3 regions of the Micromonospora sp. C51 genome follow, and region 3 is predicted to be linked to each of the others. Evidence: riboswitches for the same ligand, from Rfam matches in the RefSeq annotation. Region 3 holds a riboswitch; each other region holds the start of a gene.
The links. Region 3 has a riboswitch for cyclic di-AMP ahead of KBX50_RS13730 (hypothetical protein). Riboswitches for the same ligand answer to the same signal wherever they lie in the genome.
Positions count from the first base shown of each region.

Region 1: another riboswitch for cyclic di-AMP. It lies ahead of KBX50_RS25070 (hypothetical protein); the one in region 3 lies ahead of KBX50_RS13730 (hypothetical protein).
Region 2: another riboswitch for cyclic di-AMP. It lies ahead of KBX50_RS06110 (C39 family peptidase); the one in region 3 lies ahead of KBX50_RS13730 (hypothetical protein).

Region 1 covers NZ_JAGPXQ010000033.1:44,887-51,488, forward strand. Annotated here, with positions in the region: gene KBX50_RS25060 (AAA family ATPase) at 1-992, shown strand, start outside; gene KBX50_RS25065 (cation diffusion facilitator family transporter) at 1,084-2,001, shown strand; cyclic di-AMP (ydaO/yuaA leader) riboswitch at 2,154-2,285, shown strand; gene KBX50_RS25070 (hypothetical protein) at 2,290-3,393, shown strand; gene KBX50_RS25075 (1-phosphofructokinase family hexose kinase) at 3,603-4,583, shown strand; gene surE (5'/3'-nucleotidase SurE) at 4,580-5,404, shown strand; gene KBX50_RS25085 (STAS domain-containing protein) at 5,433-5,798, opposite strand; gene KBX50_RS25090 (hypothetical protein) at 6,138-6,287, shown strand; gene KBX50_RS25095 (hypothetical protein) at 6,485-6,602, shown strand, end outside.
Region 2 covers NZ_JAGPXQ010000003.1:172,437-179,038, forward strand. Annotated here, with positions in the region: gene KBX50_RS06080 (CDP-glycerol glycerophosphotransferase family protein) at 1-364, shown strand, start outside; gene KBX50_RS06085 (DUF4360 domain-containing protein) at 558-1,205, opposite strand; gene KBX50_RS06090 (DUF4360 domain-containing protein) at 1,668-2,318, shown strand; gene KBX50_RS06095 (DUF952 domain-containing protein) at 2,399-2,734, opposite strand; gene KBX50_RS06100 (class I SAM-dependent methyltransferase) at 2,775-3,584, opposite strand; gene KBX50_RS06105 (DUF397 domain-containing protein) at 3,860-4,024, shown strand; gene KBX50_RS06110 (C39 family peptidase) at 4,166-5,029, opposite strand; cyclic di-AMP (ydaO/yuaA leader) riboswitch at 5,267-5,407, opposite strand; gene KBX50_RS06115 (hypothetical protein) at 5,686-6,444, opposite strand.
Region 3 covers NZ_JAGPXQ010000010.1:33,506-40,107, forward strand. Annotated here, with positions in the region: gene KBX50_RS13720 (metal-sensitive transcriptional regulator) at 1-87, shown strand, start outside; gene KBX50_RS13725 (YibE/F family protein) at 363-1,709, shown strand; cyclic di-AMP (ydaO/yuaA leader) riboswitch at 1,876-2,007, shown strand; gene KBX50_RS13730 (hypothetical protein) at 2,011-3,027, shown strand; gene KBX50_RS13735 (carbonic anhydrase) at 3,164-3,862, opposite strand; gene KBX50_RS13740 (MarR family winged helix-turn-helix transcriptional regulator) at 4,061-4,396, shown strand; gene KBX50_RS13745 (hypothetical protein) at 4,494-4,892, shown strand; gene KBX50_RS13750 (hypothetical protein) at 5,069-5,854, shown strand; gene KBX50_RS13755 (AI-2E family transporter) at 5,947-6,602, shown strand, end outside.

The DNA of each region.
Region 1 (6,602 bases), on a different contig from region 3:
TCGACCGCACGGACTTCCGCGACTTCCTGAAGGCCTGGTGGCCACGGCTGCATCCGCGGCACGTGCTCGCCTGGTTGGCCGATCCGCAGCGGTTGCGCCGGTACGGCGGGGGCCTGCTCTCCGGTGCCGAGATCCGGCTGCTGGGTGCGGCGTACCGGGGGCTGGCCACGGACGGCCCGACCGTCGCCGACGTTGCGCTGCTGGACGAGTTGGACGCGCTGCTCGGCAAGCCGATGCGCCCCGCCCGCCCCAAGCGGGACCCGTTCCAGTTGGCCGGTGGGGTGCGTGAGCTGAGCACCTTCGCCGACCGGCAGCGGGCCGCCCGGCAGGCCGCCCGGGAACGCCCCGAGGACTACCGCGACTACGCCCACCTGGTGGTCGACGAGTCCCAGGACGTCTCACCGATGCAGTGGCGGATGGTGGGCCGGCGCGGGCGGCTGGCGTCCTGGACGGTGGTGGGTGACCCGGCGCAGACCGCGTGGACGGGAGATCCGCAGGAGTTGGCCCGGGCCCGCGACCAGGCGCTGGGGCGCCGCCGCCGGCACCGGTTCACGCTCACCACGAACTACCGCAATTCGGCGGAGATCTTCGCGGTGGCGGCGGCCGAGATCCGGCGGGCGTACCCGGAGCTCGCGTTGCCCACCGCGGTCCGTTCCACCGGCATCGATCCACTCCAGCTCGAGGTACCGGCGCCCGAGTTGGAGACCACCGTCGTGACGGCCGCCAGCGCCCTGCTCGGCGAGGTCGAGGGCACCGTCGGAGTGATCACTCCGGTGCCCCGACGGGATCAGGTCGCGGCCTGGCTGGGGGCGCTGGGCGGGCAGCGGTTGCAGGTGGTGACCAGCCTCGAGGCCAAGGGCATGGAGTACGACGGTGTGGTGCTGGTCGCCCCGGCGGAGATCCGGGCGGAGCCCGGCTCCGGGGTCCGTACCCTCTACGTCGCGCTGTCCCGGGCCACCCAGCGGTTGACCACCGTCGACCCGGCCGGTTGAACCCGAACACCGCGACCCGCCAGACGGTTGCATACATAGCGATGTTGGCATAGCTCCGTCCCCGGTCCGACGGACGTCGCAAGGTGTCTGGGTGGGCGCCGGCCATGACCACCACCACGCTGCGGTGTCGAACGCCGCCCACCGCCACTCCGGCCGGCTGTGGGCAGCGTTCGCCCTGCTCAGCGTGCTGATGGCGATCGAGGCAGTCACCGCTCTGCGGACCGGTTCGCTGGCCCTGCTCTCCGACGCCGGGCACATGTTCACCGACGTGCTGGGCATCGGGATGGCCCTCGCGGCCGTGGCTGCCACCCGTCGGGCCGACACGGACCCGCAACGCACCTTCGGGCTCTACCGACTGGAGGTGCTCGCGGCCCTGGCCAACGCCGTATTGCTCTCCGGCGTCGCGGTGTACGTGCTGGTCGAGGCGGTACGCCGCTTCGGCGATCCGCCCGAGGTGCTCGCCGGTCCGGTCCTGGTGGTGGCCGCACTCGGCCTGCTCGCCAACGTCGTCGCGTTCGCTCTCCTGCGTCCAGGGGCGCGGGAGAGCATCAACCTGCGCGGGGCGTACCTGGAGGTGCTGGCAGACCTGCTCGGTTCACTGGGCGTGATCGCGGCCGCCCTGCTGATCGCCGTGACCGACTGGTGGTGGGCCGATCCTCTGGTGGCCGTCGCGATCGCCACGTTCATCCTGCCCCGGACGTGGCGCCTGGGCCGGGCGGCGGTGCGCATCCTGGTCCAGGCCGCTCCGGAACACCTTCAGGTCACCGCGGTGTACGACCGGCTGGCCGCGGTGCCGGGCGTGGCCGACGTCCACGACCTGCACGTCTGGACGTTGACCTCCGGCATGGAGGTCGCCTCGGCGCACCTCACCGTCAGACCGGGCGCCGACGTCGGCGCCGTGCTGGCGGCGGCCCGCTCGGCGCTGCACGAGGACTTCCAGATCGAGCACGCGACCCTCCAGATCGAGCCGCGATCGGATCCCGGGCCCTGCGGGGCGGCACAGTGGTGACCGGAAGAATCGGGTAAAAGGGGTTATTGTCCGCTTTTGATCTGTTCTACTAGTCAACAACTGAACACCAGCAGTAACAGCAGCTGCACCGGTCACATGGGCACCGGTAGGCTCGGACCCGGCCTCCGCCAGGCGGCACCCACCGGTGCCGGCGGCGGCCGCCGCCTAATCGCCCGCCAGGGCGAACCGGGGAACCATGTTCCTGGGGTGTATCCGCGTCAGCGGTAGGGATCTTCCGTCCCGAACCCGTCAGCTAACCCGGTCGGCGGCTGACGGAAGGAAACGTGCATGCCAGCAGTGGCAACGGTAAGACCGGCCGCCCGTACGGCGGCCCTGATCGCCGCCGCGCTCGCCCTCACTCTTGGCGTCGCGCTGGCCCCCTTCACCCCCGCCGCCGCGGCATCGCCGCCATTGCGGGCGGCTGCCCCGGGCGATGTGGACGACGAGGGTGGCACGCCGGCGCTGCGGGCCCAACTGGAGGCCGCCAGCAAGGGCTACCTCGACGCCAAGACCGCGCTCGGCCGCTCGGTCAAGCGCCAGAAGAAGCTTGCCGAGCAGCTCAAGACGACCGAGAGCCAGGTCGCCGAGCGCGGCACCAAGGTCGCCGCGATCGCCGCGCAGGCGTACCGCACCGGGCGGCTGGGCGCGGCGTCGGCGCTGCTCAACAGCGGTTCACCGGCCGGCTTCATGGACCGGGCGGCGGCGCTGGACGCGGTCGCCGCCAACGAGGACCGCGCACTGCGCGAGCTCCAGGCGGCCCGCGACGAGGTCAGCGCCACCAAGCAGGCCCTGGACGTGGAGATCCAGGAGCAGCGCAAGCAGGTGGCCGTGATGGCCAAGCGCAAGGACCAGGCCGAGCGGGCGTTGACCGTGGCCATCGAGCGGGACGAGGCGGCCGAACGGGCCAGGGCCGCCGAGCGGGCCGCCCGGTCACCGTCGCGCAGCAGCGGGTCGAGCCCCACCGCCAAGCCCGCCCCCCGCAACTCGGACGGGTCGTGGCCCTCGGAGTCGTGCAGCGTCAACGACCCGACCCCGGCCAACGGCTGCATCACCCCACGCACCCTGCACGCGCTGAAGCAGGCCAAGTCGGCCGGCTTCACCCGGTACGTCTCCTGCTACCGCTCCGGCGGCTCGGGCGAGCACCCGAAGGGTCGGGCCTGCGACTTCGCCGCCCAGAAGAACGGCTTCGGTGGGGACGCGACCGGAGGCGACCGGACCTACGGCAACAACCTGGCGGCGTACTTCGTCAAGAACGCCGACCGGCTCGCGGTGCTCTACGTGATCTGGTACAGGCAGATCTGGCTGCCCAGCAGCGGCTGGAAGTCCTACAGCGGCGCCCGCGGTGACCCGTCCAGCGACCACACCAACCACGTCCACCTGTCGGTGTACTGACCTCCTCGTCGCGCCGGGTGAACTGCTCTTCACGAGCGGTTCACCCGGCGCTGCGTTTCACCGTTGGCCGGCGGGGCACCGTCCCTTCGGCGCGCATCGACGCGTCCCCTTGGTTACCGTCGTACCAGGAAGCGGTATTTGTCCGCTGACGGGAGGAACGCCATGAACGAGCGAATCGCCAGGCTCGGCGGTACGAACAGGGTACGGTCATGACCGGCCGCGTCATGATCTTCGCACCGACACCGCTGCTGACCGTGACCATCGACCAGCCGAGCGACGCACCCGAGTTGCACCTGCACCCGGGCGGGCAGGGGGTGTGGCAGGCCAGGATGGTGCTGTCCCTCGGCGTCGACGTGGTGCTCTGCGCGGCGCTCGGCGGTGAGGTCGGGCAGGTACTGCAACCGTTGCTGGTCAGCGAGGGAGTCGACCTGAAGGTGGTGGCCCGCGACTCCGGCGGCACCGGCGGGTACGTGCACGACCGCCGCGAGGGGACCCGCCAGGAGATCGTCGACGTCATCGGCCAGCCGTTGAGCCGGCACGAGCTGGACGAGCTGTACAACCTCGCGCTCGGCGAGGGCCTGCGCGCGCCGGTGAGCGTGTTGAGCGGGCCGAACCATCCGTCACTGGTCCCCGCCGACCTCTACCGGCGTTTCGCGGCGGATCTCGGTGCCAACGGTGGTCGCGTGGTGGTGGACCTCTGCGGCGAGCACCTCGCCGCCGTCCTGGAAAGCGGTGTCTTCTTTCTCAAGGTCAGCCACGAGGAACTGATCGCCGACGGGCGGGCCGACGGCGACGACGAGGAGGAGCTCACCCGCGCGATGTACGACCTGCACGCCTCCGGTGCCGAGAACGTGGTGGTCAGCCGGGCCGACAAGCCCGCGTTGGCGCTTGTCGACGGCGAGGTGTTCGAGGTGCGGATGCCGCGGCTGGAAGCCGCCGACCCGCGCGGGGCGGGCGACTCGATGACCGCCGGGGTGGCCGCCGTGGTGGCCCGGGGCGGCGACGTCCGCACGGCGATCCGTACCGGCGCGGCGGCCGGCGCGCTCAACGTCACCCGACACGGTCTCGGCACCGGCCGTCTCGACTCGATCAACGGCCTCGTCGACCGGGTCCGGTTGGAACCGGCGGGCAGCCGTCCCCAGGAGCGGACCACCCCTGACGAACTGGCGCAACGGGCGGGTGGCCGATGACGCTGCGGGTGCTGATCACCAACGACGACGGGATCGCCGCGCCGGGCATCCAGGCGCTGGCCCGGGCGGCCGTCGACCGGGGCCTGGACGTGGTGGTGGCTGCCCCACTGGAGGAGGCGAGCGGCACCAGCGCCGCGATGAGCGCCATGGAGCAGGACGGGCACGTGGTGGTCCACGACCATCCGTTACCGGAACTCGACGGGGTGCCGGCGTTCGGCGTCGGTGGCTCGCCCGGGTTCATCGCGCTCATCGCCGTGCACGGTGCCTTCGGACCGCCGCCGTCGGTGCTGCTGTCGGGCATCAACCGGGGCGCCAACGCGGGCCGCGCGGTGCTGCACTCCGGCACCGTCGGGGCCGCCTTCACCGCTGCGGCCAACGGCTGCCGGGCGATGGCGGTGTCGCTGGACGTGCTCTCGGCCGGTGAGGCGACCGCGGCCAGCGGAGGTGCCGCGGTGGCGGCTGCCGCCCGGGTTCGCGACGCCGAACGGAACTGGGCCACTGCCGCCCACGTCGCCCTGGAATTGCTGCCCCGACTGACCGCCGCGCCGACGGAGAGCGTGCTCAACGTCAACGCGCCGGATCTACCGCTGGGTCGACTGCGTGGGGTACGCCAGGCCACCCTGGCGACCTTCGGCCAGGTGCAGATGACCGTCGCCGAATCCGGGCACGGCTTCGTGCGTACCTCGTTGGAGGAGCCGGGACAGGCGGTACAGCCCGGCACGGATCTGGCTCTGCTCGCCGACGGCTACGCGTCGGTGACTGCGGTCCGGGCGGTCACCGAGGTGGCCGACGTGGACCTGTCCGGCCTCGACCGGGAGTGACCAGGGGCCCCTGCGATGGTCGAGGCGGTCAGGCCCCGGGGAGCACCTCGGGAGCCGTGGCCGCCCCGGCGTAGTAGGGCTCCGGCGCGCCGAAGAGGCCGAGCAGGCCGGTCACCCAGAGCTGCCGGTGGACGAACCGGCTCGGCTCGGTGACGATCAGCTTCACCCCGCTGACCTCGGCGGTCTGGAACCCGGCGACCATCGCGCTGATGCCCACCGAGTCGATGAAGGTGACCAGCCGCATGTTGAGCTCGATCCGGGCCGGCCGCCCCTTGGCCAGCACCTCGGCGATGGCCTCTTTCACCTCGTACGCGGTGTCGACGTCGATCTCCCCCCGAGGGGCGATCTCGATGACACCACCGGGCCGAACCGTCTGCAGGATCGACAGGCTCACGCGAGCACCTCCACTCGCCCGTACGACGGGCGCCTCATCAGTACGCGGGCCGCGACCGACAGTATTCCTTCAACCGCCTCGGTCGCCACCCCTCGGGATGAGCAATTCACGGATGCGGGCACAACAAATCACCCATATCCGAACTTTATTGGCCTTATCACTCAGCGTTCAGCCTCCGCCGACGCCGCCGAACCAGGGTAGCGGGCCGACGCCATCCCCGTCGTTTTCCAGCACTGTCGGCGTGCCCCATGAACAACCGGCCTGACCTGCGCTGGATGCGCGAGAGTGGCGCGGTGTGCCTAGCATCACGAGTGACCCCTATGACGGGAGGACCACCTCATGCTCCGCAGACTCGCCGCGCTCGCCGGTGTCAGTGCCCTACTCGCCCTCGTACTGGCCTGCGGTCTCGGTGGCGGTGGCGGTGACGACGACGATGACGATGACGACGACTTCGCCCGCGCCGCAGCGGTGGCGGTCGCCGTCCGCTAGCCCGGTGCGGCGAACCCGGTGCGGTCCCGGACCGCACCCTGGGGGAGCACCTGCCCGTCCGGTCGGGGCGAGCGTTTCGGTGGTTTGCGTCCGGGTCGGTGTGGGCACAGCCTCCGATGCGAACCGCCCACCGGCCGGACAACGCCGCCGACAGCTGATGCGTGCACCGGCTCCGGCACTGTCGAGGAGGGAACCACATGTTCGGAACACATCTGCTGGAGCGCCGCAGCAAGCCGGAGCGAATCGCGGACCAGGCCTGGCAACACCTCGTCGCGGCGGTGAACAACGCCGGCGACAGCATCCGCGACACCGCCC
Region 2 (6,602 bases), on a different contig from region 3:
CGCGGACGTGCTGGTCTCCGACGTCTCCGGGGTGCTCTCCGACTGGCTCTACTCGGGCAAGCCGTACGCCGTCACCGACATGGGCACCGACGGCGACCGGTTCGTCGAACGCTTCCCGCTGGCCACCGCCGGCTACGTGCTGCGCCGGGACATGGCCGACCTGGACGACGTGCTGACCCGGCTGCTCGACACCGATCCGCTCGCCGAGGCGCGCTGGGCCACCCGCACCCGCTACCTGGGCGACTTCCCCGCCGACTCGTATGCCGAGGTCTTCCTGGCCGCCGCCCGACGCGAACTGGACCCGGCCTGGACCGCACCGGCGCAACGCACCGCGGTCGCCGCCCCCTCCACCTCCGCCACCTGAGATCACCGGTGCGGCACGGCCCGCCAGCCGGTGCGGCGCGGCCCGTCGGATCACCCGGTGCGGGGCGGCGCGCCAGCCGGTGCGGCGCGGTCGCGCCGGATCATCCGGTGCGGTGCGGTCCGCCACGCCCCGGGCACCCGGTGAGGGTGGCCGGCGACGCCGACCACCCTCCTGAGGCGTAGGCCGCGTCAGGTCACGGGCAGGGCTGCCAGGCGAGGTGGTACATCGTCTGGATGCTGCCGTCGGTCGAGTCCATCGTGAGGAAGTTCGTGTCCGTGGACCTGCCCCGGCTCAGCCGCAGCTCGGTGTTGATGTTCAGGTTGCGCAGCTCGCCGCAGGGGTGCCAGACCACGGAGGCGATCGGCACCTCGTCGGTCACCATCCAGTTGTCGTCGAGCGGGGCGGAGATCGGGTGGTTGCTGAAGGTGCTCTGCGTCATGCCCTGGAAGTAGTAGTTCGCCCGCGCCGAGGCGATGGCGCCCGGGTTGAGCAGCCCGTACCCGCGGTAGTCCACCTTGACGATCGCGAAGGTGTAGCCGGCCGGGGCGTGGACCAGCACGTTGAGCTGGCAGTTCCTGCGCCCGTCGGTGACCGGGATGCCCGGGCCCGCCTGGACCAGGTAGTCGCTGTAGATGGTGGTGAAGGCGGTGTTGTCCGGGGAGACCGCGACATCGGCAGTGCCCGGCCGGCATCCGGAGCCCGCCATCGCGACAAGGTCGATCACGACCTTGTCGGTGGGCGGATCATCCATGACTCCCTTAGCGGACGCCGGCGCCCCCACGGTCAACGATGAAGCGAGTAGCGCAAGCACCACGCCGCCCCGCGTCAGCAGTTTACGCATGAATCCTCCTCCGGTACAGGAAACGACGCCACATGCGGAACAAGCTACGTACAGACATAGATGACTGTCAACGTAATTTCAATTTGTCGACAACGGATGTCGAGCCGAATCTTATTCGGCTTAGTCCGGCGGGTTTGCCGCGTCCCACAGGGTGGAGATCGCCCGAAACCTGGGCCCAGACCGCCCGTCGATCAGGCGCATAGCCCTTATGCAGCAACAGTTATAGAGGTGGATCTCCGTGCCTGGCAATTCCGATCAAGCATCAGGCGGCATTGGATCATATAGACGGAGACTGATGCTTGCGGCGGTCGTCACCCGTCGCTAGCATCCTCTCGCAGAACGCCAACCGAGTGCTACTCACCGCCTCCCACAACGGGCCGGCACGCGAAGCGCCTCATGGCCGTTCGGCGAAGAAACACGCGTTGAATTCGGTGAACATCAACTGCATCCGAGAGGAACGGAATGACAAAGAACCTCGTCGGCGCGAGAAACGGAATCTTCGCCGTACTCGGCACGGTTCTCGCGTTGTCCCTGTCCGCACCGGCCCACGCCGCTCCATCCGCTGCCACCGCTGTACCGGACAGCGAGATCACCGTCGAGGTGGTGGCTGCCAACGGCTCCGGTTGCTCCCCCGGCACCGCCCGGGTGGTGGCCCATCCCGACAACACCGGCTTCCGGATCCGGTACTACGACTTCGTCGCCACCGCGGGCCGGGGCGTCGACGTCACCGACAGCCGGAAGAACTGCCAGCTAGGTGTGCTCGTCAACGTGCCGGCCGGCTGGACCATCGCCGTCGCCGCCGCCGACTACCGGGGCCGGGCCCGCATCCCCACCGGCGCGACCGGTCGCCAGCGCACGACCTACTACTGGCAGGGCTCGTCCGAGACCAGCCGCACCGACGCGACCTTCACCGGTCCCTACAACGGCTTCTGGGGCACCTCGGACGTCGCCCCCGTGCTGGTCTACACGCCCTGCGGACAACAGCGGGTGCTCAACGTCAACACCGAGTTGAGAGTGGACCCAGGCACCGCCGGATCGAACGTCAGCATGTCCATGACGACGACCGAGGGCGACGTCGACACCCTGTTCAACCTGAAATGGGAACGGTGCTGATCCCCTGACCGGCTTCGCCACGAGGCCGAACAAGCCGGCGGCGGACGCGGGTGCACGACCCGCCCCGCGCCCGCCGTCGGCTACGCCAGGGGAACCGCCTCGTCCACCCGGACCGCACCCGCGACCTCGTGGACCCCGCGAATCGCTGCCGCCGGCAGGGCCGCGTAGACGTGTGGGAACGGCCCGCCGTTCGGGGCGTCCTCCCACCGCAGCGCGCCACCGAGCAGGGACGCGTCGAGCGCGACGACGACAAGCTGCGGCTGATCGCCGAAGACCCGTGCCGCCGTCGCGGCCAGTTGGGATCGCGACGAGCAGTGGATGTAGCCGCTGTCCCGGTCGAACGGTGAGCCCTCGAACCGGCCCGCAGCCTGGAACTCGGCCCATTCGCCCGGCAGCAGGATCTTGTAGATCAGCACGTCGCCATGCTGCCAGACCGGCACGCAGCGGGGTGCGCCGTCAGTCGAGGCGTACGGCGATCTGGAGGGTGTTCAGGTAGTGCTTGCGTACCGTCCCGGCCGGGCGCGCGGCGATCATCTCCCGGATCCCGTCGAAGAGGGTCCGCCGCTGCCAGGGCGCGGCGGCGATATGACCGGAGTACGTGGCGAGCAGGGTCAGGTACTCCTCGGCGGTGTAGTCGCGGCTCCAGACGTAGCGGTGCACGGTCGGGCGGGCGAAGAAGCCGCTGCCCGCCATCGCCGCCACGTCAGGGGCCGCGATCGCCTCCGGTAATTTAGGGCCGCCCTGCCCGTCACCCATGCCGACCTCGTCGTAGATCCGCTCGACCTGCCGGAAGAAGTCGTCGCCGCCGGGTGGTGACACGTGCTCGGTGGCCACGATCGCCAGGTGACCCCCGGGGTGCAGCAGTTCGGCGGCGCGGCGGTAGGCGACCTCCGGAACCAGCCAGTGCCACGACGTGGCAGCGAAGACGAGGTCGAACGGCGCGAGGTCGCCGGCTTCCCACCGCTCGAAGGGCGACACCACGACGCGTACGTCCCCGCGACCGGCGAGCACGCGGCGCGCCACCGAGGCCAGTTCCCGTCCCGGTTCCAGGGTGACCACCTGCCAGCCGCGCGCCAGCAGACCGAGGGTGGCCTGGCCGGTGCCCGTGCCGATCTCCAGCACCCTGGCCGGCCCGGTCACCAGGCCCGTCGTCGCGGCCAGGTCGACGAACAATGGCTCCGGATAGCCCGGTCGGGCCCGCTCGTACAGCTCGGCGGCCGTGTCGAACGTCGTGGCCAGCCCCGCGTACGGCTCCTGCTCCCCCATGACTCCCCCGCACATGTGTAAACGTCGAGGCCGACGTCACCCCTGATCGTCGCATCGCCCCACCCGCCCCGCGTCCTCCCCCGCCCGCCGCCCCCGCCGGGGTCGATTCACCGAGATCTTGGACAAAATCCGTTAGCGAAAAACGGAAAATGTCCAAGATCTCGTGGTGTGGCGATCGGGGCGGTGGCGGCGGGGTCGTTAGGCGGGTCGGCAGCGGGTCCAGGCTATGAAGCGGGTGAAGAGGGTGGCGGGGTGGGGGCGTCGTGGGGTTTGAGGTGGTAGAGGTCGGGCAGGTGCACCACCTCATGGCGCTGGCCACCCGGCCCGGCATCGTGTTGGTCCGCGACACCAAGAACCGCGACACCGCCACGCTGGCCTTCACCCCGGCGGCCTGGGCGAGCTTCGTCGGCCTGGCGAAGCAGCACCGCACGCACGCCTGACGACGCAACACCGCCCGCACGCCTGATGCAACCCGAGCGCCGTCGGCCTGACGACACAGCATGACCCGCCGCTTGACGTACCCGAAACGGAAGCCCTCGGCCAGCGGGCCGAGGGCTTCCGGGTGCAGCGGGACGATGCGATCAGGCCGAGTAGCCGCGGGTGGCGGCCCAGTTGGCCAGATCGATGGTGCTGAGCCAGTACGACGGGTACGAGGCGTCGGCCGAGTCGGCGATCCTCACCAGCCGGCCGGAGTCCTTGTAGCCGACCACGGCGATGTAGTGGCCCCCCGGGAACGAGTGCCAGCGGCCGTCGGTGTCGGTGACGGAACCGGCGACGTTCACCACGACGCCCCGCCCGTCGGTGACGGCGGCGACGACGTCCGCCTGGAGCTGGTCCATCTGGGCCGGGGTGGCCGCACCGCCACGGATCATCGTGGTCTCGTACGGGTCGCCCTTGACGACGGCATTGAGGACGCGGGTGGTGTCCTCGGCCGAGTTGGTGCCGGCGAACGTGGTGCCGAGCTGGCTGGCCAGGGCGTCCTGGCTACGCGCGACACCGGCGGCGCTCAGCGCGTTACGCACCGCGGCGGGACCGCAGTAGTAGCCGTTGATCTGGGCCTCGTGGTCGTAGTCCAGAACCTTCGAGGCCGGCGGCTTCGGTGCCGCCTTCTTGCTGGCCAGGTCCGGGTCCGCGGTGGCCTTCGGTGACGGCGAGGCGGCGGCGCTGGCCGGCGCGGCACTGGCCGGCGCGGCGCTGCTGGGTGCCGCGCTGCTGGGTGCGGCGGTCGTCGGCGCGGCCTCCGCCTGACTCGGCGCGACCACCGTGTCGCTGCGCAGTTCGGCGGCGGCGGTGGTGGCCTGCGTGGGTGCCGGGGTGTTCCCGGTGCCGGCGAGGACAGCTCCGGTACCAGTGGCCAGTACGAGGGCCACGGCGGATCCGGCAACGAGTTGGTAAGGGCGTTCGCTGACCAGCCGGCGGAGCCGGCGGGAAAGGGTGTGCTTCACGGTTCCTCCACGGACTGAGGGGAGAACGGCACACCGGCACCGGCGGTCGGGTCGGCAGCAGGGCGCCGACGACCGCCCGGGTGAGCGGGACAGGCCGTTCAAGGGGTACGCCCGGACAGGCCCGGGCGGTGACGATGACCGGGGTCAGCTCGCGGCGGTCGGGCCAGCGAGCACGGGCACCGCGGTGCCGTGGAGGCGGGGGAACAGGGGGATCACATCGGACTGCACGAGGGTTGGTACTCCTTCCGTCACCGCCTACCGGGTTAGCTGACGGATTCGGGCGGGAAGACGCCCTACCGCGAGCCGAGGCTCGCGGATTCACCCCAGTGGTGCAGTGGGTCCCCGGTTCGTGAGATCACGATTGAGCGGGTCGGCACGGCGTCGCTTCCTGCGATCGGTTACCGCACCGGACGCGCTGACACTACTGGCCGGTCACCTCGAAGCCAACCCACCCTGACCTGCTTAAACATGATCCGATGCGGCAATTTTCGGGTACCGGAGAACTGGCGTCGCTCAATGGGACCGACGGCATTCCGGGCATCTTCGGGTAACAACCGGACGGGTGGTGGACAATCTCAACGGAGATTGCTGCGGTAATCGCCTCACCTACGAACAGTGACCGAATTTCCGGCTAATGTGACCCAGCTCACGGAATTTCAGCCGAGCCGAGCCGGACGCCAGCGCGGGACAAGGTCGCGCCGCCCGACGGTGGCCCGACCGGAGACGGGCAACCGGTTCGGTCGGAGCCGCTCGGCAGCCGCGTACGCCTCGGCGGAGAGGGCGCGGGCCGCCTCGGAGGCCAGCTCCGCCGCCCGCCACAGGTCCCGCTCCCGCTCGGCGGCCGATCGATAGGCCGCCAGGCGCTTGTCACGCACCACCCGGGCGAGGACCACCTCCTGCTCGGCCGGATGACGCCGGGCATCCCAGCCGGACCGGCCCGCAAGCACATCGCTGAGTTGGCGGGCGGTCAGGTCGCCCCGCCAGTGGGCGGCCATCGCGGCCCGGCGCAGCCAGCGCTCGCGGGCCGCGTACTCGGCCGGGGTTCGGGGGGTGCGCGGGGTCGGCAGTCCGGCGACGCCGGCCAGCCGGCGGGCGGCGGCCTCCGCCCGGTCGTACGCGGCCCAGGCGCGGTCCAGATCCGTCTGCGCCACCCGCCATGCCGTACGCCGTCGCTCGGCGTTCTGCCCGGCGCCGGCTGCCGCGACCGCCACCTCGCCCGCGTATCGGCGCAGGTCGGCCTCCTCCATCGCGGCACGGGCCGCGTCCTCGTCGGCGGGTCTCTCCACCGGCCCGGCCGGCTCCGGGCGGGCGACAAGCACGGTGAGTACGCCCAACGCGAGCACGAGCAGGACCGACCAGATGGCGGCGGCGCGTGGCACCTCGATCAGGAACTGGTAGAGAACTGTCTTCTCCATGTCGGCACCTCGGGAAATCGGTACGGCGACGGTGGCCGTACCGGCAGCGGATCGCGGATGGCGTCGCGGCGCGGTCGCGGTTCGTGCGGGCGGTGCCCCTCGTGCTGGGGAGCACCGACGGCGCGGCTGGCGGCAACGGGTTGGCAGGGGCTCGGCGC
Region 3 (6,602 bases):
ATGCACGAAGGTGCCGCCGAGGGGCGCGCCGACGAGATGGCGACCGAGATGATGGCCGCCGTGGGCCGGCTCATGAAGCGCGGCTGACCCGACCCGCCGACGCACCCTCGCGACAGGCGTCGGCAGGTCGGGCTGGTTACCATTCGCACACGATGGCCAGCCGAAATCCGTGCCTCGCGGCCCGAGGTCGCCGTCAGGCGTACGCCCGCACGGCCGTCGCGAGCCGGTCCACAGCTCACGGTACGCAGCCACCCTGCCACGCTCAGGCCATTCGGGCTGCCCTTCCACACCGCCGTCCGGCGGCACTGAACCGTCTCGCCCATCGACACGTACTCAGCCCTGAAATCGTTGGGAGACACTGAATGGGCGCCGACCACACCCGTTCCGCTCCGCCCACCCCGCCGGGGGTGCGGCGGATCCTTGTCGTGACGGTGGTCCCCCTCTTCATCGCCACCCTGGTCGCCGCCATCGTGCTCTGGCCCCGGGACGCCCCGCGCCCCGAGGCCGCCGACGACACCCCCCGCTACCACGGCACGGTCACCCGGGTGGTCAGCGAGCCGTGCCCACCCAACCCGGTGGTACCCGAGGGGACTCCGACGGCCGCGGACGGCCCCTGCGGCACGGTCACCGTCCGGGTGCAGACCGGACCGGACGCCGGGCAGGAGGTGCAGACACCCATCCCGACCGGGCCGGGCGCCCCTCGCGTGGAGGTCGACGACGACATCATCCTGGTCTCGCTGATCGACCCGGAGGACCCCTCGGTCAGCTCCTACAACATCGCCGAGCACCAACGCGGCAAGCCGCTGGTGTGGCTGGCCGTACTCTTCGCCGCCGCCATCGTCGCCTTCGGGCGGCTACGCGGACTGGCCGCGCTGGGTGGCCTGGCCGCCAGCTTCGCCATCCTGCTGACCTTCGTGCTGCCCGGCATCAGCGCCGGCCAGCCACCGCTCGCGGTCGCCATCGTCGGCGCCTCGCTGATCATGTTCGTGGTGCTGTACCTGACCCACGGCATATCCGCCCAGACCTCGGTGGCCGTGCTCGGCACGCTCGCCAGTCTGGTGCTCACCGGGCTGCTCGGGCTGGCCGCGACCGGGGCCACCCACCTGACCGGTTTCGGCAGCGAGGACGCCACCACCCTGTCCATGTTCCGCGCCGACGTCGACCTGCACGGTCTGCTGCTCGCCGGCATCATCATCGGCTCGTTGGGCGTACTCGACGACGTCACGGTCACCCAGGCCGCTGCGGTCAACGAGTTGCGCCACGCCAACCCGGGCCTCTCCCGCCGCGAGTTGTACCGCTCGGCGACCCGGGTCGGGCGGGCACACATCGCCTCGGTGGTCAACACGATCGTGCTGGCGTACGCCGGCGCCTCGCTGCCCCTCCTGCTTCTGCTGACCGCGGATTCCCGCGCGCTGGGGCAGATCCTGACCAGCGAGTTCCTCACCACGGAGATCGTTCGAAGCGTGGTCGCCACGCTCGGGCTGATCGCCGCGGTACCGCTGACCACCGCGCTGGCCGCGGTGGTCAGCACCGCCGGGCGCGGCGACGCCGACGTCCACAGCGGTGCGTCCACCCCCGTGATTCCCCGGCCGGCAACGGACCGGGCCGAGGCGCTCCACGCCCTCAGCACCCCACCCACCCGAAACACGTCCCCCGCCACCCCTTCGAGGTGGCCCGACCCGGACAGGAGCACGGACACCACATGGTGACACTCCTCAACGTGACCGCCTCTGCCAACGCGGCCCGTAATCGTGTCGCTGGTCACTCAAAGCGATTACGAAATGACGCATCTCGTCGGGTTCGGGGCGTAGAAGCACAGATGGACTGTCAGGTAACCTCACTGCCGGTCACCGCCGAAGGCGCGCAGCGGCGCCTGCGGTGCCGCCGCCCAATCGCCGCCAGGCGAGCCGGGGACCCAGGTACGTGGGGTGAATCCGCGAAAGCGGTAGGGGCCACTTCCGTCCCGAACCCGTCAGCTAACCCGGTCGGCGGTCGATGGAAGGGAATACAGTGACGGCACCCCTACGCCGCTGGTTGACGCCCGTGGTGGCCGTGTTCGCCGCGTTCGCCGTGTTCGCTGGTCCGATGCCGGCGACGGCCGCACCGAACGACCCCAAACCAGCGGAGCACGACGACGACCCGCCGATGCTCAACGACTTGATCGAGGCGACCACCCGGGACTACTCCAAGGCCAAGGCCAAACTGGAGAAGTCCAAGAAGCGCCAGCTCCGCCTGGCGGTCGAGGTCCGCGCCGCGCAGGCCGACCTCGACGCTCTCTCGCCACAGGTCGCCCAGATCGCCACCCAGTCGTACCGGACGGGCCGGGTCGGCGCGATCGCCATGCTGTTGCAGAGCAGCGCACCGGACTCGTTCATCAACCGGGCCTCAGCACTGGACGAGCTGAACCTGGTCAACGACAAGAAACTGGGCGAGGTCAACGCGATCAAGCTCCGCGCCGAGCAGGCCAAGCTCGCGCTCGACGCCGAGGTGCGCGAGCAGAAGAAGCTGACCAACGACATGGCGCGCAAGAAGAGCGAGGCGGAGAAGTCCCTCCGGCTGGTCGGTGGTGTCGGCCTGACCGGCGGGCTGGTGGACGCCACCTCGCCGGTGGCCCGGATTGCGCCGAACCGGGCCTCGGACGGCGGCTGGAAGTCCGAGTCATGCAGCCAGAACGATCCCACCACGTCGGGCTGCATCACCCCGCGGACGCTGCACATGTACAAGGAGGTCAAGCGGGCCGGATTCAACCGGTTCGTCGGCTGCTTCCGTCCGGGTGACAAGTTCGAGCACCCCAAGGGCCGAGCCTGTGACTGGTCATTGCAGAACAGCGGCTTCAGCCCGTGGCACAACAACGACACCCGGATCTACGGCAACAACCTGGCGGCCTTCCTGGTCCGCAACGCCGACCGACTGGGCGTCTACTACGTGATCTGGAACCGACAGATCTGGTTCGCGGCCACGGAACGCTGGAGTTCCTACAGTGGCCCGTCCAACCACACGGACCACGTTCACGTGTCGCTGCTCTGATCGCCGACGCGACGCACCGAGGGCCGTCCCGCCAACCGTGGCGGGACGGCCCTCGTCGTTCCGGAGGTCACCGTCGGACGCGGTCGCCGACTGCCGGTACCCGGACCCGCGTCATTCCTCGCGGTGGGTCGCGGGATCAGGGCGCGGTCGCCACCGCACCGCCGAGTTCGGCGGGTTCCGCGGCCACCGCCCGCACCTCACCGGCGGCCAGTCGGTACGACATGCCGACCACCGCACATCGCCCGGCAGCCACCTCCGCCGCGAGGGCCGCGGAGGAGGCCAGCATCGTCTCGACGGTCCGCGCGATGTGGACGTCCACGATGCCGTCCAGGTCGTGCACTCCGGCTTCCTGCGCCCGGTGCAGGCTCGGCACCACGGCGTCGACCACGGCACCCAGATGCCCGGGCGGCGTGGTGGCGGTGGCCAGCGCCTCGCGGGCCGCCTGGACAGCGCCGCACGAGTCATGGCCGAGCACCACCACCAGGGGCGTACGCAGCACGGCCACCGCGTACTCCACGCTGCCCAGCACCTCCGGCCCGACGGTGTGCCCGGCGGTGCGCACCACGAAGAGGTCACCCAACCCGCGATCGAAGATGATCTCGGCGGCGAGCCGGGAGTCGGAGCAGCCGACGATCACCGCGAAGGGATGCTGTTCGGCCGCGACGGCGGCCCGTCGCCCAGCGTTCTGGTTGGGATGCCGCAGTGCGTCGGTGACGAACCGCCGGTTGCCGGCGAGCAACTCGGCGAGGGCCCGCTGCGGGGCACCGGGAAGATCCGCGGTGAGTAACTCGCGGTCCGGTCCGGGCTGGGGACCGAGCGTTCCGGGTCGACTCATCCGGCTGCACCTCATCTCTGGGAGAATGCCTGGTCATCCCGGCCGGCGCTGGTCACGGGCTGCCATCACGGTCACACGCGGCATAACGCACGTCAAGCTATACGTGATATGCATTTCATGCATCAGTCGACGCTTGCGCCCGGCCGGACCGGGGCCGGTGACGGCGCGGGCCGGGGTACTCGAACGGCAGGTCATACGATGGCGGGCATGGCGAGCACTGACGGACGGGAAAGCGCACGGAACTGGACTTTCCTCACGAACCATGCGCACGTCCTGCTCGCCATCGCCCGTAACCCCACCGCCCGGCTACGCGACGTCGCGACGGAGGTCGGCGTCACCGAACGTGCCGCTCAGGCCATCGTCGCCGACCTGGAGGCGGGCGGCTACCTGCACCGCACCCGGGTGGGCCGGCGCAACGAGTACACCCTCAACCCGGCCGGGCGGTTCCGCCACCCGGCGGAGGCCGACCACCAGGTGGGTGACCTGCTGGCCCTCTTCACCAAGGAGCAGGTGACCGACACCGCCGACCATTGAGCCGGCGGCCGCCCTGATCAGACGACGTGGCGCGCTTCACCCACCCGGAACGATCGCCGCGCTGCGATCACGCCGACGGCGGGATAGGTTGGATCCCGTGTCGTCTCCAGCATTCGCCCGTCCACTGTGGCCGGCAATGCTGTGCGCACTACGTGAACTGACCCGGTTGGCGTTGGCGACCCTGGTGCTCGCCGTAGGTGTCGGTGGGGCCGTCGCGGCCGATCCGTCGGCCCGGCCCACCGCCGTACCACCACCGAGCGCCACGGTCGTCGGCGGCTCGCCATCCACCACGATGTCGGCCGTCCAGCCCATCGTCGAGCCCGCCCAGGCGGTCGACGCCGGCCAGGGTTGGCGGGCACCGGCCACCGGCGCGCCGCTGCGACCCGACCGTGCCGATGCCAAGCCGGCCGATGCCGCCCAGGTCGATCACCGCGTCGCCCCGGTGCCCGCCGTCCGTGCCGGTGAGCCGACCCGTCGCGGTCCACCCACCGACTGACCGACGGCGGTCCGCTCGACCGATCGAGCCAGGTGACGCCGCCGCTCCGCCGGCCAGACCCCCGGGACCCGGCCCAACGGCCAACCGTGGCATCAGCCGTGCCCCGGCGCGAGGCCCGCCGTCACAACCCGCGTCCATCACAGTCGACGACTCATCCCGACCGCGAGGTGTTGATGATGCGTACCGCTCTCTCCTCCGTCCTGCTCGACGCGCCCCGCGCCGCCGCCATCTGGCTGGGCCTGCTCGGCGTGGTGACGCTCGCCGTCACCGGCCTGCTGCTACGACCTCGACTTCTCCGCTTCGACGCCGGCACCCGCATCCGCGAGGCCGCGCTGCCTAGCCGGTCCGACCACGCCGAGCAACGACGTGACCAGGAGCGCTGGGCCGACGAGGTCACGATCGCCGCGGAGCGGGCCGACGCGACGGCCCGGCACCGCCGCGACGAATGGCTCACCGCGCAGGACGAGGCCGAGCAGGCGTGGCAGGCGTACGAGACCGCGGAGGCGGACGTACGCCGGCTCTCCGATGCCGCCGGCATGCCGCTGCCGCAGACCGCCCGCACCCCCGCCGAGTACGCCGACCGTGAGCGCTGGCTGCACCGGTCCGCCCTGGACGCGTACTGGCGGCGGGAGTTGTCGGTGGAGCAGCTCAGCGATGTCTTCGCGCACCGCGGCTGGGATCCCCGGTTGCACCCGGTGGAGCAGGAGTTGATGCTGCGCCGGGCGGTACGCGACCACCTGCTGGCCCGGCAGCGGGCGGCCCGGGAACGGGAGCAGGCGACCTGGCGGGCCGCGGAACTCGCCGCCGCCGCGGCGAGGAGCCTGCGCGAGGAAGCGGCCGCCGCGCTGTTGCCGGCGGCAGCGGAACGTGAGTCGCTCCTTCCGCTGACCACTCCCGCTGCCGCCGAGCAGACCCGGGAGATCCCGGCGGTCGTCGGCCGGGCACCGGTCGCCGCGTACTGATAGCCGAACGCCCTCCGGCCCGATCTCCGGCAATTAGTGTCGGAAGGACGTCGACCGGGTACCGACCTCGCCGGACATTGAGGAGGGCCGACGTGGTCGCAAGCGATGGCGGAAACCAGCCCGACGAGACGGCGGTTCGGGGTGCCGGGCCGCGCCAGACCTGGGCCGCCCTGCCCTGGCTGGTCCGTTCCGCGGTGGTGTGGAGCGCCTGCCTGGTGGTGATCGCCGCCGGGCTCTATCTGCTGGCCCGGATCACGCTGCTGGTCACCCCGCTGGCCATCGCCGTGGCCGCGACCCTGTTCCTCGCCGCGCTGCTCGATCCGGTGCAGCTGGCGCTCCGCCGGCTGCGTCTGCCGGCCGCGCTCGCCGCTCTGCTCAGCGTGCTGCTCCTGCTCGGCATCCTGGGCGGCGTCGGCGCACTGGTGTGGAGTCTGACCGCCGACCAGTTCAGCGAGTTGGGTCAGGAACTGCGGCAAGGGCTGGAGCGCACCCGCGACTTCGTCACCTCCACCCTGCCGGTCAGCGACGCACAGCTCGACAGCCTGCTGGACCAACTGCGCCAGGCGATCAGCCAGCAGCAGGTGGACCCGGTCGCCAGCGCCCGCACCGTGGCCGAGGTCGTGGGCTCCGCCCTGCTCGCCCTGGTGCTGCTGTTCTTCCTGCTCAAGGACGGCCGGGAGATGTGGCAGTGGACGCTGCGCCGGGCCGCCGGCCGCAACCGGGACATCGCCGCCGAGGCGGGCCGCAT